One region of the Pantoea cypripedii genome, then DNA from elsewhere that is predicted to be linked to it. Evidence: predicted binding sites of a transcription regulator. Region 1 holds the regulator's gene; the other holds the start of a gene.

Evidence for each region. Region 1 encodes ArgR, which controls arginine synthesis, uptake and breakdown. Its sites were predicted from a motif close to ANTGAATAAAAATACANT; they were not measured.
Region 2: argF (ornithine carbamoyltransferase) is a predicted target of ArgR. The motif match lies at 3,796-3,813, and genes of this name have one in related genera.

What each region holds. Positions count from the first base shown of each region.
Region 1 is NZ_MLJI01000001.1:3,986,877-3,994,224, forward strand. It holds gene mscM (miniconductance mechanosensitive channel MscM) at 1-2,096, shown strand, start outside; gene mdh (malate dehydrogenase) at 2,130-3,065, opposite strand; gene argR (transcriptional regulator ArgR) at 3,496-3,966, shown strand; gene yhcN (peroxide/acid stress response protein YhcN) at 4,456-4,719, shown strand; gene HA50_RS18575 (YdgH/BhsA/McbA-like domain containing protein) at 4,808-5,080, shown strand; gene HA50_RS18580 (barstar family protein) at 5,140-5,409, opposite strand; gene aaeB (p-hydroxybenzoic acid efflux pump subunit AaeB) at 5,584-7,348, opposite strand, start outside.
Region 2 is NZ_MLJI01000001.1:614,176-621,523, reverse strand. It holds gene HA50_RS02805 (valine--tRNA ligase) at 1-1,791, shown strand, start outside; gene HA50_RS02800 (GNAT family N-acetyltransferase) at 1,860-2,363, shown strand; gene miaE (tRNA isopentenyl-2-thiomethyl-A-37 hydroxylase MiaE) at 2,431-3,192, opposite strand; gene rraB (ribonuclease E inhibitor RraB) at 3,251-3,673, opposite strand; gene argF (ornithine carbamoyltransferase) at 3,838-4,845, shown strand; gene pyrB (aspartate carbamoyltransferase) at 5,088-6,023, shown strand; gene pyrI (aspartate carbamoyltransferase regulatory subunit) at 6,037-6,501, shown strand; gene ridA (2-iminobutanoate/2-iminopropanoate deaminase) at 6,583-6,969, shown strand; gene HA50_RS02765 (beta-N-acetylhexosaminidase) at 7,042-7,348, opposite strand, start outside.

The sequences.
Region 1 (7,348 bases):
CCAATACCCAGTTGCAGGATGCGCTCGCTGAAGTGCGCGACGCCACGCATCGCTATCTGTTCTGGACGGCTGACGTCAGTACCGTTGACCTGAATTTCCCGGTGGATGTGGCGCAGTCGCTGGGACGCCTGCTGTCGCTCGATACGCTGGGCCAGTTAGGTAAAGCGCTGGCCATGATGTTTACCAGCAAAGAAACGGTGCTGCCCATCCTGGGTGCGCTGTTACTGGTGGGGTTCAGCATCAGCACACGCCGTCATTACCATGCGTTTCTGGCGCGTGCCGCCAGCAAAGTCGGCAAGGTCACACAGGATCAATTCAGCCTGACGCTGCGCACGGTGTTCTGGTCAATTCTGGTGGCCGTGCCGATACCGGTACTCTGGGCCGCACTGGGTTATGGCTTGCAGGAGGCCTGGCCCTACCCCATAGCGGTAGCGATTGGCGACGGTATTACCGCCACATTGCCGCTGCTGTGGGCATTTATGATCAGTGCCTCGTTTGCCCGCCCAAACGGCCTGTTTGTGGTGCATTTCCGCTGGCCGCATACGCGGGTGGCGCGCGCGATGCGTTATTACTCACTCAGCGTCGGCCTGATTGTGCCGCTGATCATGCTGTTGATTGCCTTCGCCAATCTGGAGGACCGTGAGTTCTCATCAACACTGGGACGGCTGTGCTTCATCCTGATTTGCGGCGCATTGAGCATCGTCACCGTCAGCCTGAAACGTGCAGGGATTCCGCTGTACCTGGATAAAGAAGGTAACGGCGATAACTTCGTCAATCGCATCCTGTGGAACCTGATGATCGCCATCCCGCTGGTCGCCGCCTTTGCCTCCTGCATCGGCTATCTGGCGACTGCGCAGGCGTTGCTGGCGCGTCTGGAAACGTCCGTTGGCATCTGGTTCTTCCTGCTGGTGATTTACCACATTATCCGCCGCTGGATGCTGATTCAGCGTCGTCGCATCGCTTTTGACCGCGCCCGTCAGCGCCGTGCCGATATGCTGGCAAACCGCGCTCGTAGCGAAGAGGAGAAGGACCAGCCCGCCGGGAGTAGCGAAGCGCCAGAAGCGGATGAACCGATTATCGATCTCGACGCCATCAGCGCCCAGTCGTTGCGTCTGGTGCGCTCCCTTCTGACATTAATTGCGCTGGTGTCGGTGATTGTGCTGTGGTCAGAAATTCACTCGGCGTTCGGTTTTCTGGAAAATATCCGCCTGTGGGATGTCAGTACCACGATTCAGGGGGTGGAGAGCATCCAGCCGATTACCCTCGGCTCAGTCCTGATCGCCATACTGGTGCTGATTATCACTACCCAGCTGGTACGTAACATGCCAGCGCTGCTGGAACTGGCGCTGTTACAGCACCTGAATCTGACGCCCGGTACTGGTTATGCCATCACCACCCTGACCAAATATGTGCTGATGCTGATCGGTGGCCTGATTGGCTTCTCCATGATTGGTATCGAATGGGCGAAGTTACAATGGCTGGTCGCCGCGCTCGGTGTGGGTCTTGGTTTTGGTTTACAGGAAATCTTTGCCAACTTTATTTCCGGCCTGATCATCCTGTTCGAGAAGCCGATTCGTATTGGCGATACCGTCACCATCCGCGATCTCACCGGCAGTATCACGCGTATTAATACCCGAGCGACCACCATTACCGACTGGGATCGCAAAGAAATCATCGTGCCGAATAAGGCCTTTATCACTGAGCAGTTCGTTAACTGGTCGCTGTCCGACTCGGTGACACGCGTCGTGCTGACTATTCCAGCCCCCGCCGGGGTGAACAGCGACGAAGTGACAAACCTGCTTAAACAGGCGGCAGAGCGCTGTACCTATGTGCTGGATATGCCCGCACCGGATGTTTTCCTTGTCGATTTACAGCAGGGGATTCAGCTGTTTGAGCTGCGCGTTTACGCTGCCGAAATGGGACATCGCATGCCGCTGCGCCATGAGCTGCATCAGTTGATTCTGCATGGTTTCGCTGCGCACGGCATTGAAATGCCCTTCCCGCCTTTCCAGGTACGTATGGAAACGCTGGGCAAGAAGACACCGGCCAGTAACGGCGCACCTGCGGCACGGAATTTTAAATCAGGTGGGTTGTAAAAGTTGCGGCGCGATAAATCGCGCCGCTGCAGGTTACTTCACAAACTCCTCGCCCTGGGCGATATCTTTTTTCAGCGTATCCAGCATACCGGTCAATGCCTGCTGCTCAAAAGCGCTGAGCGGCCCGAGCGGTCGCCGCTCAACGATGCCGTTTTTGCCCAGCAGCAGCGGCTGTGAGAAGAATCGGGCGTATTCACCATCCCCTTCCACATAAGCACATTCCACCACATTGGCTTCGCCCTGCATGGCGCGCACCAGCGACAGACCAAAGCGCGCGGCTGCTTGTCCCATCGACAGCGTCGCAGAACCGCCTCCTGCCTTGGCTTCCACCACTTCGGTACCGGCGTTTTGGATCCGTTTGGTCAAATCCGCGACTTCCTGCTCGCTGAAGCTGACGCCTTTTACCTGCGATAGCAGCGGCAGAATAGTGACGCCCGAATGGCCACCCACCACCGGCACGTCAATCTCGCCCGGTTGTTTGCCCTTCAACGCCGCAACAAAAGTATTGCCGCGAATAATATCCAGGGTGGTGACACCAAACAGGCGGTTTTTATCGTATACCCCGGCTTTCTTCAGCACTTCCGCCGCAATCGCGACCGTGGTGTTAACCGGGTTGGTGATAACGCCAATCAGGGCTTTTGGTGCAGTGCTCGCCACCTGTTCAATCAGGTTGCGGACAATGCCTGCGTTAACGTTAAAGAGGTCGGCGCGATCCATGCCGGGTTTACGTGCCACTCCGGCGGAGATCAGCACCACATCGGCTCCCTTCAGTGCGGGCGTGGCATCTTCACCACTGAAACCCTCAACTTTCACTGCGGTGGGAATATGGCTGAGATCCACAGCCACACCCGGCGTTACCGGGGCGATGTCATAGAGCGAGAGAGCTGAACCTGCGGGTAATTGGGTCTTGAGCAGCAGTGCAAGCGCCTGGCCAATACCACCAGCGGCACCGAGAACGGCAACTTTCATCCTGGACTCCTTATTAAGGTGGGGCAGAGATATGCCGGGTTTCCATCAGGTTACGAGTGTAATCAACTTCTCAGGCGATAGCGACAAGGCCTGTCGCGCTATAAACACTGACGCCGCAATTCGGCTCCCGAGACATCCACACTTCAGAAGTCGCCTGAATGATCATAGGTCGCAGCCAGAAGACAAGGGTCGGCAATGATCAGTCATTTTGTTGTTACCACATCAATAATATAACAACATTGCAACCTTCGCTTTTGCGTGTCACCCCGCGATTTTGGTGCAGCGGGAAATCTCTGTTATGATCGCCGCCCCGCGGGTTGTCCCGGCGAAATTCTCACCTGGTTTATTGCATAAAAATTCATTTAAATGCATAATAATTTATCTGCTACGGGCCTGTTGCCTGATGCATCCCTCTTTTTATTGGTAACCTATGCGAAACCCATCTAAACAGGACGACCTGATCAAGGCGTTCAAGGCCCTATTGAAAGAAGAGAAATTCAGCTCTCAGGGCGAAATTGTGCAGGCGCTGCAGGAAGACGGCTTCGAGAATATCAACCAGTCAAAAGTTTCTCGTATGCTGACTAAGTTCGGTGCGGTGCGTACCCGCAACGCGAAAATGGAGATGGTGTATTGTCTGCCAGCCGAATTGGGTGTCCCCACCACCACCAGCCCGCTGAAAAACCTGGTGCTGGATATCGACTATAACGATGCGCTGGTGGTGATTCATACCAGCCCTGGCGCTGCACAGCTGATTGCCCGCCTGCTGGATTCTCTCGGCAAGGCTGAAGGCATCCTCGGCACCATCGCCGGTGATGACACCATCTTTATTACCCCCGCGCGTAGCTTTACCGTGAAGCAATTGCACGACGCTATCCTGGTTTTATTCGAACAAGAACTATAAAACCCTGCCTGCTACCGGCAGATTACCTGCCGGTAACAATCCTGCTATCTCCCCTTCTGCCGCCGCGCTTAAGCCAAAACACCCAGCAAACAATGCATTAAGCATATTCCCACCCGTTCTCACTCCCCTGGATGATTGGTAGGACCTTTTGGCCTGCTTAACCTTTCGCGCTATTTTACACTGCTTTACATACCAACATCAGCTGTATTGCCCACTCAATGCGTATCAGCCAGCTGGATCAACCGGGATATTTCGCACAGAAAGATAAAATGACATAGCCCCTTGTTTTTACATGTAATTAACAGTGAATGGACAGAAACCAGGCGGTTTTTATAACTCTCAGTTATTAAAAGTTGTCATAAGGATAAAGAATAACAACCAAACATTATTAGCTGAATATTAATTTCATGGGTGATTAGATCTATACTTCTTTTCGTGATGCAAATCACAGTGAATAAAAAGAGAAAAACAAAAGACGAGGAAATAATCATGAAAGTTAAAACTACTATCGCAACCCTGAGCGTTCTATCCGCCCTGTCATTTGGTGCTTTCGCCGCAGATTCTATCAATGCCGATCAGGCCATGAATCTGCAACCGGCCGGCACCATCAGTGTCAGCGGCACCGCCGGTTCGCCGATGGATATCCATCAGCAGCTGAGTGAAAAAGCAGACCAGCAAGGTGCTAAAGCTTACCGCGTCATCGAAGCGCGTAATGACAACACCTATCACGCTACCGCTGAGCTTTATAAATAAGTTTGCTGAAACAAGATGAGCATGAAAGGCAGCCCATTTGAGACGCAGTTGCGCTCAGGTTGCCAGACAAAATTCAGGAGAGTGAATCATGAAAACCAAATTATCTATCGCAGTTCTGAGCCTGGCCTCCGTTCTTTCTTTCGGTGCCAGCGCTGCCAACCTGATCACTAACGAACAGGCAGACAGCATGAATCTGCAACCGCTGAACCAAACCATCAGCGTAAGTGGTCGTGATGGCGACCAGATGAATATCCGTCAGGAGCTGTCAGCCAAAGCGGATGCTCAGGGTGCCAGCCACTACCGCATCATTGAAAACAATCAGAATGACACCTACCACGTCACTGCTGAACTGTATAAGTAATTCCTCGTCAACTGCTTGACGAACCCTTTGGCCCCGCTCGCCGGGGCCCTTTTTTGTTGTTACTTCACATTAAAGCGGAGCTGGCCTTCCAGCTCCTCTTCTGCTTCATCAAACAACAGAATCAACGCGCCATAACGGCGCTTCTGTCCCTTTCCTAAGTGAATAAATTCAATCTCCAGCGGCAACGGCAGTTGATCGCCAGTCACCGCTTCCCAGAGATCGTCCAGATCAATAATCGCTAAATCCGCCAGCGCAAAACGGTCACTGAACTGACGGAAAAAATGCGCCTGATCGACGATTTCATCGAAATCAAAACGTTCGATTCTCATCATGACGATCCTCTCTGTGCCACTGCTGATTAAAGCGTTGAAATGATTGTGTCGTTGCAAAAGAAGGGGGACATCCTGCTCCGCCTGCCAGTTTGCATCCTGTCAGGAAAGTATAGATGGCATTATCCGGGGGTTTTGTGACAGCGGGCCGCGCGATAAACGCGGCGGCCCGTTTTAGATTTGAATCAATGTGTTGCGGTACTTGCTCAACATCGCGGCTAACCGTTTCACTGGCTCGGTCACGCTGCCTGGTGCCGCATATTGCTGGAGTTTTTCCTGGTAGATATCCAGCTCCTGCAATAGCCGCTCAAAATAGACGCGTCGTTTATCATCGCTACGTGTCGAAATAACCTGGTCGGCAGTGGCGCGCAGCTGACGGTGGTAAGCCGACAGATCCGCATTGATCGGGACTTCTGCGTTACGTAAGCGCTGATGACCGATAATCAACGTCAGGGCGATACGATATTTATTGATATCACCGGGGAACAGGTTGAGCAGCAGGAACAATTGCTGATACAGCGCGGGCAGATGGTTCTCCCGGCGACGTGCCTGGTTGGTGGTCATGGCCGACACAGCCGCATACATAAAGCGGTTGAGCAGCTTACGTCCGGTACGCTCTTTCGATTTATCGCGAATCAGCAGAATCACCATCATCGCCACAAAACAGCCAATGACCTGACCGAGTGCGTTATCGAGAAACACGTTGAACTCGAACTTCATCGGGTTATCGAGCACCAGCACGTTGATCGTACCGATCAGCGCCCCGAGCGTGCCGATCTGACGGCGCTGCACGAAAATCCCGCCAACAAAACCCAGCAGACCAATGGCAATACACAGCAGCAACATGCTTTGCTGAGTGGAAGGCATAATGTAGATAAAGTACAGCGCACCCAGTGGTACCGCGACGCTCATACCGTACAGGAAGTCTTTCGCCATCATCAGCGGGTTTGGCATACGCATCGCCAGCGCGGTGATTACCGCCAGCATCACCATACAACCGCTACCGGAAGTCCAGCCGGTATAGAGCCAGAACAGCGAGCCAAGCGCGGTAGCGACGAAAGTACGCACACCGTTAATCATCGCATGATGGGTTTCGGCAGAGCGCGCCTGAATCACAACTTCACGCTCAAGAATGCCCTCTTCCAGCGTGGTGATACGGCTGTTACTTTTCACGCCGTTAATCAGCAGCAGGTATTCAGTGGCGGCACCGACCCAACTGGCCAGCGTCAGTGGCGTGGTTTTACTGCTGACACCAATCACCCGACGCATAATCTTCATGCGCTTGTGGACATCATCAACGCTGCTGACGTCTTTCTCGATTAACAGGCGATATTGCGGCGGAATATAATCCGCACGTGAATTCTGGATCAGGAAAGTTTCGGCCGCCTGGGTAATCAGCGTTAACGACAGCGTGTTTAGCATCTGCAAACGACGGTTGCTGTTCTGCCAGCGCGATGATTCCATCATCAGTTGGCTGCGCATGCTGTTCAATGCTGTGGTACGGCGTACCAGCGCGCCCCAGGCTTTATCAACCTCGTCTTTATCACCGTGAGCAACACACAGTTGCAGCAGTTTGTACTGTGCCACCAGCAATGCATCCACTTCCTGGTCGATGACTTTTTTAATCGAACGTGGCGAGAAAATCATGTCCGCCAGAATGGCGCAGAGAATACCCAGTACGATTTCGCTGCAACGTTCCACCGCAAATTGCGGGGCCAGCGTCAGACCACCGCTGGCATCGGCGGTGACCACAATAATCAGCGCGGTGTAACCGGCCAAACCGAGGGCATAGGAATTTTCGACTTTGATCAGCGAAGAGAGCCAGACGCAAAGTCCGGCCCACAGGCAGCACAGCAGCAGCATCACCACCGGTGCACGCACTGTCGCAATCATAATGGTCAGGGCCGCGATACAGCCGATGAAGGTGCCGATAATACGC
Region 2 (7,348 bases), 3.4 Mb from region 1:
GAGGTCAAACCTCACGATCTGACCGTTCCTTACGGCGACCGTGGTGGTGTGGTGATCGAGCCCATGCTGACCGACCAATGGTACGTGCGCACTGCCCCGCTGGCGAAAGTCGCGGTGGAAGCAGTGGAAAACGGCGACATCCAGTTTGTGCCGAAGCAGTACGAAAACATGTATTTCTCCTGGATGCGTGATATTCAGGACTGGTGTATTTCCCGTCAGCTGTGGTGGGGTCATCGCATCCCGGCCTGGTACGACAACCACGGCAACGTGTACGTAGGTCGCACCGAAGAGGAAGTTCGTCAGGAAAATAATCTGGCTGCCGACATCGCGCTGCGCCAGGACGAAGACGTGCTGGATACCTGGTTCTCTTCCGGCCTGTGGACCTTCTCGACCCTCGGCTGGCCGGAGAACACCGAAGCGCTGCGTACCTTCCACCCGACCAGCGTGCTGGTGAGTGGCTTCGACATCATCTTCTTCTGGATTGCCCGCATGATCATGCTGACCATGCACTTCATGAAAGATGAAGACGGCAAACCGCAGGTGCCGTTCAAGACCGTGTATATCACCGGCCTGATCCGCGACGAAGAAGGACAGAAGATGTCCAAGTCGAAAGGTAACGTCATCGATCCGCTGGATATGGTTGACGGCATTTCGCTGGAAGATCTGCTGGAAAAACGTACCGGCAACATGATGCAGCCGCAGCTGGCGGATAAAATCCGTAAACGCACCGAGAAGCAGTTCCCGGACGGGATCGTGCCATCAGGCACCGACGCCCTGCGCTTTACCCTGGCGGCACTGGCGTCAACCGGCCGCGACATCAACTGGGATATGAAGCGCCTGGAAGGCTACCGCAACTTCTGTAACAAGCTGTGGAACGCCAGCCGCTTTGTGCTGATGAACACCGAAGATCAGGATTGTGGTCAGAACGGCGGCGAAATGAAGCTGTCGCTGGCGGATCGCTGGATCCTGACCGAGTTCAACAGCACGGTGAAAGCCTATCGTGAAGCGCTGGACAGCTATCGTTTCGATATCGCGGCGAACCTGCTGTACGACTTCACCTGGAACCAGTTCTGTGACTGGTATCTGGAGCTGACCAAGCCAGTGATGAACAGCGGCAGCGAAGCGGAACTGCGCGGCACGCGTAATACGCTGGTCACCGTGCTGGAAGCGTTGCTGCGCCTGGCGCACCCGATTATTCCGTTTATCACCGAAACCATCTGGCAGCGTGTCAAAGGCCTGAAAAATATCAGCGACGATACCATCATGCTGCAACCGTTCCCGCAGTACGATGCGGCGAAAGAAGATGCCGTGGCCAAAGCGGATATCGAGTGGATGAAGCAGGCGATTGTCGCGGTACGTAATATCCGTGCCGAAATGAACATCGCACTGAGCAAGCCGCTGGATGTGCTGCTGCGTGATTGCTCCCCTGCGGCGCTGCGTCGCGTGGAAGAGAACCGCAACTTCCTGTCGCGTCTGGCGCGCCTGGAAAGCCTGACCATTCTGCCTGCGGGCGAGAAAGGCCCGGTATCGGTGACCAAGATCGTTGAAGGCGCGGAGCTGCTGATCCCGATGGCGGATCTGGTCAACAAAGACGCGGAGCTGGATCGTCTGGCTAAAGAGCTGACCAAGCTTGATGTTGAGATCGAGAAGATCCAGACCAAGCTGGCGAACGAAGGCTTTGTCGCCCGCGCACCGGAAGCGGTGGTGGCGAAGGAGCGCGAGCGTGCAGCAGAGCTGGAACAATCGAAAGCAAAACTGATTGAACAGCAGGGCGTGATTGCGGCATTGTAAGCGTTTCAGGCCAACTGCTTAACCGAAGCCGGGCACTGCCCGGCTTTTTTATATCGGATGAGATGATAATGACCACCGTCACCCCACTGAATCTTCAGGTGCGCCCGATTACTGCTGCCGATAATCCGCTGATTGCGCAGGTGATTCGCGCGGTGTCTGCCGAGTTCGGTCTGACCGCAGACAAAGGCTATACCGTGTCCGATCCCAACCTGGATCGTTTGTTTGAGTTGTATAGCGAAACGAACAGCGCCTACTGGATTGTCGAGCATCAGGGCAAGGTGCTGGGCGGGGGCGGCGTGGCACCACTGGCATGCAGTGCGCCAGATATTTGTGAATTGCAAAAGATGTACTTTATGCCGGAAGTGCGCGGCTTTGGCCTGGCGCGTGATCTGGCACTGCGCGCGATGGATTATGCGCGCCAGCAGGGGTTTCGCCGCTGTTATCTGGAAACCACCGGCAGCCTGACGCGTGCCATTAAGTTATATGAATCGCTCGGTTTTACGCTGATTGAAGAAGCGCTGGGCTGCACCGGGCATGTGGATTGCGAAGTACGGATGCTACGGACCCTGTAGCCGCGCGATTTATCGCGCGGGTTTGTACACGCGCCAAAAACATTGCGCGATAAATCGCGCCGCTACGTCAGAAGGTCGGTACACCGCTATGAAAACGCAGCTCCGTATCCGGTTCGCTGATTAACCGCCCTTCTGCCTCACCAATGGCGCGTACGCGTGGTGCGATATCCTTCGGCGATATCTGCGCCGCCAGCGCCAGATAATCCTGGTAATGACGTGCTTCTGAACGCAGCAGGGAAATGTAGAATTTCTCCAGTTGCTCATCCAGATACGGTGCCAGGCTGGCAAAACGTTCGCAGGAACGCGCTTCAATGTAAGCGCCACAAATCAGCTTATCCACCAGCGTATCCGGTTCATGTGTGGTGACTTCACGCAGCAATCCCTTCGCGTAGCGGCTGGCGGTGATTTTGCGATACGGCAGATCGCGCGCCTGCATGATTTCCCATACCTGATAAAAATGATGCAGCTCTTCTTTGATCAGCAGCACCATCTTTTCCACCAAATCATCCGCCCACGGCAGTTCATTACGCACGATGATACTTTTGGTCAGATTCTTATGGGCGTTGATAAAGTTGCTGTCGTGATTTTCACCAAAGATGAAATCTTCATAAGGCTGTAGCCACGCCAGAATGGCGTCACCACTGGGCTTATCCGCGACATATTTGCGAATCAGCCAGACGGCGGTTTGTGCCGCTTTCAACTCGCATACCATATGATCGGTCAGCAGCAACGTCAGATTTTCTGGTTTGCGCGCTTCATCAATCCACGCCTGCGGCGTGCGGCAATGCAGAAACTGATGGATAGGTTCTAACAGCGGGGCGTAATTCATCGGTTGTCTTTGTCTTGCGGGGAATTGAGTTCGGGCGGCCTGCGCCGCCCGTTAAGCCTTAGTGACGCACACCGTTGTCGTCTTCATCGTCGATAAAGTCGCCGTCGTCATCTTCGTCTTCAGCATCCGGGTCTTCAAAATAGGTTCCCCAGCCGTCGTAATCGACGTTGTATTTACCCGCCAGGTTCACCAGTTGCTCAACCTGCGCATCGATCAGCTCGGGTTTCAACGCCGCTTCGCTCAGAATATCGACACACATCACCGTGCTGCCATCTTCCAGCTCCAGTTCCTCCGGCTCGGTGACTTCGTAGCCCAGCTTGAAGGCATCAACCGCTGCTTTTTCCAGCGAGTCAAAATTGTTGCAGGAGAGATGATGCTCGATGGTGTAGAGCGCATCCGGATCGCTGCCATCTTCCAGTAATTCATCAATGATCAACCGCGTCTCTTCGCGTTGTTCTTCCAGCAATGCTTCGTATGCCATGGTGATGTCCTCAAAATGTTCGGCAATGAATGCAATTATTTTCCCACACTGCCTCGCGCGCCACTACTCAAAACACAAAGTTTCTTAACGTCGGGGTTGAAAATGCATATTCATACGGTTAGATTGAATTTTAATTCATTTATGATGATCACACGGAGAGCTGTATGAGTCAGCTGAATCAACGTCATTTCCTGAGATTGCTGGATTTCACCCCAGCAGAAATTGATTACCTGTTAAGTCTTGCCGGTGAATTAAAACACGCAAAGAAAAACGCCAGCGAAACGCAGTACCTGAAAGGTAAAAACATCGCGCTCATCTTCGAAAAAGACTCGACCCGTACCCGTTGCTCTTTCGAAGTTGCCGCTTACGACCAGGGTGCTAACGTCACTTACCTCGGCCCGAGCGGCAGCCAGATCGGCCATAAAGAGTCGATGAAAGATACCGCGCGCGTGCTGGGACGCATGTATGACGGCATCCAGTACCGTGGCTACGGCCAGGCGCTGGTGGAAACCCTTGCCGAATATGCTGGCGTGCCGGTATGGAACGGGCTGACCACCGAGTTCCATCCGACGCAGCTGCTGGCGGATCTCCTCACCATGCAGGAACATCTGCCGCAAAAATCCCTGAGCGAAATGACGCTGGTGTACGTCGGTGACGCCCGCAACAACATGGGCAACAGCATGCTGGAAGCGGCAGCGCTGGTCGGGCTGGATCTGCGTCTGGTGGCACCGAAAGGCTGCTGGCCGGAAGAACAACTGGTGGAGCAGTGCCGTGTGGCGGCACAGAAAACCGGTGGCAAAATTACCCTGACGGAAGATATCGCCGAAGGCGTGCAGGGTGCCGATTTCATCTACACTGACGTATGGGTATCGATGGGCGAAGCCAAATCGGTATGGGCCGATCGTATCGCCCTGCTGCGCCCGTATCAGGTCAACAGCGCGATGCTGGCGCTCACCGGCAATCCGCAGGTTAAATTCCTGCACTGCCTGCCCGCCTTCCACGACGATCAAACCACCCTCGGACACCAGATGGCCGAGCAGTACGGTCTGCAAGACGGCATGGAAGTCAGCAATGACGTGTTTGAGTCGGAGCACAGCATCGTATTTGATCAGGCAGAGAACCGTATGCACACCATCAAAGCGGTGATGGTCGCCACGCTGGGGCAGCCGTAACAGCCGCCAGGGCAAACGTTTACCTCGCCGCGATTTTTGCTTGATGCAAATCAGTGAATGCGTATAATGCGCCACAATTTGCCGGGAGGAAGCATGCAACAGCGCAGCGCACAATTTGACGCTCCATTACGCCAGAAAGCTGGCGGCGCATCTGTTTCTTTCCGTCATCAATCGATCGCAAAAAAAGCCCCTTAAGCAGGGGCTTTTTTTGTCCGTCATCCGGCAGCGCAGAGGAGAGAGCTATGGCCAACCCGCTATATCGTAAGCACATTATTTCTATTAACGATCTCAGCCGCGACGAGCTGGAGCTGGTACTGCATACCGCTGCACAGCTGAAAGCGCATCCACAGCCAGAGCTGCTGAAGCACAACGTGATTGCCAGCTGCTTCTTTGAAGCCTCGACGCGTACCCGCCTGTCGTTCGAAACCGCCATCCATCGCCTCGGTGCCTCGGTGGTGGGTTTTGCTGACGGCAGCAACACTTCGCTCGGTAAGAAAGGTGAAACGCTTGCCGATACCATCTCGGTGATTGGCACCTATGTTGATGCCATCGTGATGCGCCATCCGCAGGAAGGGGCCGCTCGCCTTGCGACCGAGTTTTCCGGCGGCGTGCCGATTCTTAATGCCGGTGACGGTGCCAACCAGCATCCGACCCAAACCCTGCTCGACCTGTTTACCATTCGCGAAACCCAGAGCCGTCTGGATAACCTGAATGTGGCGATGGTCGGTGACCTGAAATATGGCCGTACCGTGCATTCCCTGACTCAGGCGCTGGCAAAATTCGACGGCAACCGCTTCTTCTTTATCGCCCCTGATGCGCTGGCGATGCCGTCTTACATCACCGATATGCTGGATGAACGCAACATCAGCTGGTCACGTCATGACAGCATCGAAGAAGTGCTGCCGCAGCTGGATATCCTGTATATGACACGCGTGCAGAAAGAGCGTCTCGACCCGTCGGAATACGCCAACGTTAAGGCCCAGTTCATTCTGCGCGCCAGCGACCTGGTAGGGGCACGCGACAATATGAAGGTGCTGCATCCGCTGCCCCGCATTGATGAGATCACCACCGACGTCGATAGCACGCCACACGCCTGGTATTTCCAGCAGGCGGGTAACGGCATCTTCGCCCGCCAGGCGCTGCTGGCGCTGGTCCTGAATCGCGACCTGGCCCTGTAAGGAGGAAAACAGCATGACACACGATAACAAATTGCAGGTTGAAGCCATCAAACGCGGCACGGTGATTGACCATATCCCGGCACAGGTTGGCTTTAAGTTACTGTCGCTGTTTCGCCTGACGGAAACCGATCAGCGCATCACCATTGGTTTGAATCTGCCTTCCGGTGAAATGGGACGTAAGGATCTGATCAAGATCGAAAACACCTTCCTGACCGACGATCAAATCAACCAGCTGGCGGTGTATGCGCCGCATGCCACCGTCAACCGCATCGACGAGTATGAAGTGGTGGCGAAGATCGCCCCGACGTTACCGGATCGTATCGAGCGCGTGCTCACCTGCCCGAACGGCAACTGCATCAGCCGCAGCGAGCCGGTGTTCTCCAGTTTTGCGGTGAAAAAGCGCGATAACGAAGTGCATCTGAAGTGCAAATATTGCGAGAAAGAGTTCGCGCATCACGTGGTGCTCGGTCACTGGTAATCGTCGGCATCGTCCCTATAATGGGTCGATATTTTCACGTCGCTGGCAGCGGCTGGCGGCGCACTTTCTTAAGGAGAAACAATGTCTCGCGAAATCAGTACTGAAAAAGCACCGGCAGCGATTGGTCCGTATGTACAGGGCGTGGATCTCGGCAGCATGATCATCACCTCCGGCCAGATTCCGGTGGATCCGCAAACCGGTGCCGTAGCAGAAGATGTTTCCGCTCAGGCGCGTCAGTCGCTGGAAAACGTGAAGGCGATTGTTGAAGCCGCTGGCCTGAAAGTGGGCGATATCGTAAAAACCACGGTGTTCGTGAAAGATCTGAACGATTTCGCCACCGTCAACGCCACCTATGAAGCCTTTTTCACCGAGCATAACGCCAGCTTCCCGGCACGCTCCTGCGTAGAAGTGGCACGTCTGCCGAAAGACGTGAAGATTGAGATCGAAGCGATCGCGATTCGTCGTTGATCCCACGTAGCGGCGCGATTTCGCGCGATGCCAGAAAAATCCGCGCGATAAATCGCGCCGCTACGTCCGTGATTATTTGAAAGAACGCAGTAGTTTCTCCAGTGGTCGCACCATAGCCAGCACCGTTTCATCCTGCACCTGTGCAGCCGCATCCAGTTTTGCCTGCATCTGCGCCACTTCGCCTGCACCATACGCCTGATTACGCTGCAACGTCGCCACTAAATCCAGCCCCATACGACTCAGCTCAGCCACCTGCTGCACCTGCGGTTGTAACGCATGCAGCTGATAGTTATGCAGCGTCAGCGGCATTACCCGGTCGCAATTGCTCAGCCAGCGTTGTAACTGCTGGCGAATGGCGTTGGCGGCCTGATGGTTTTCG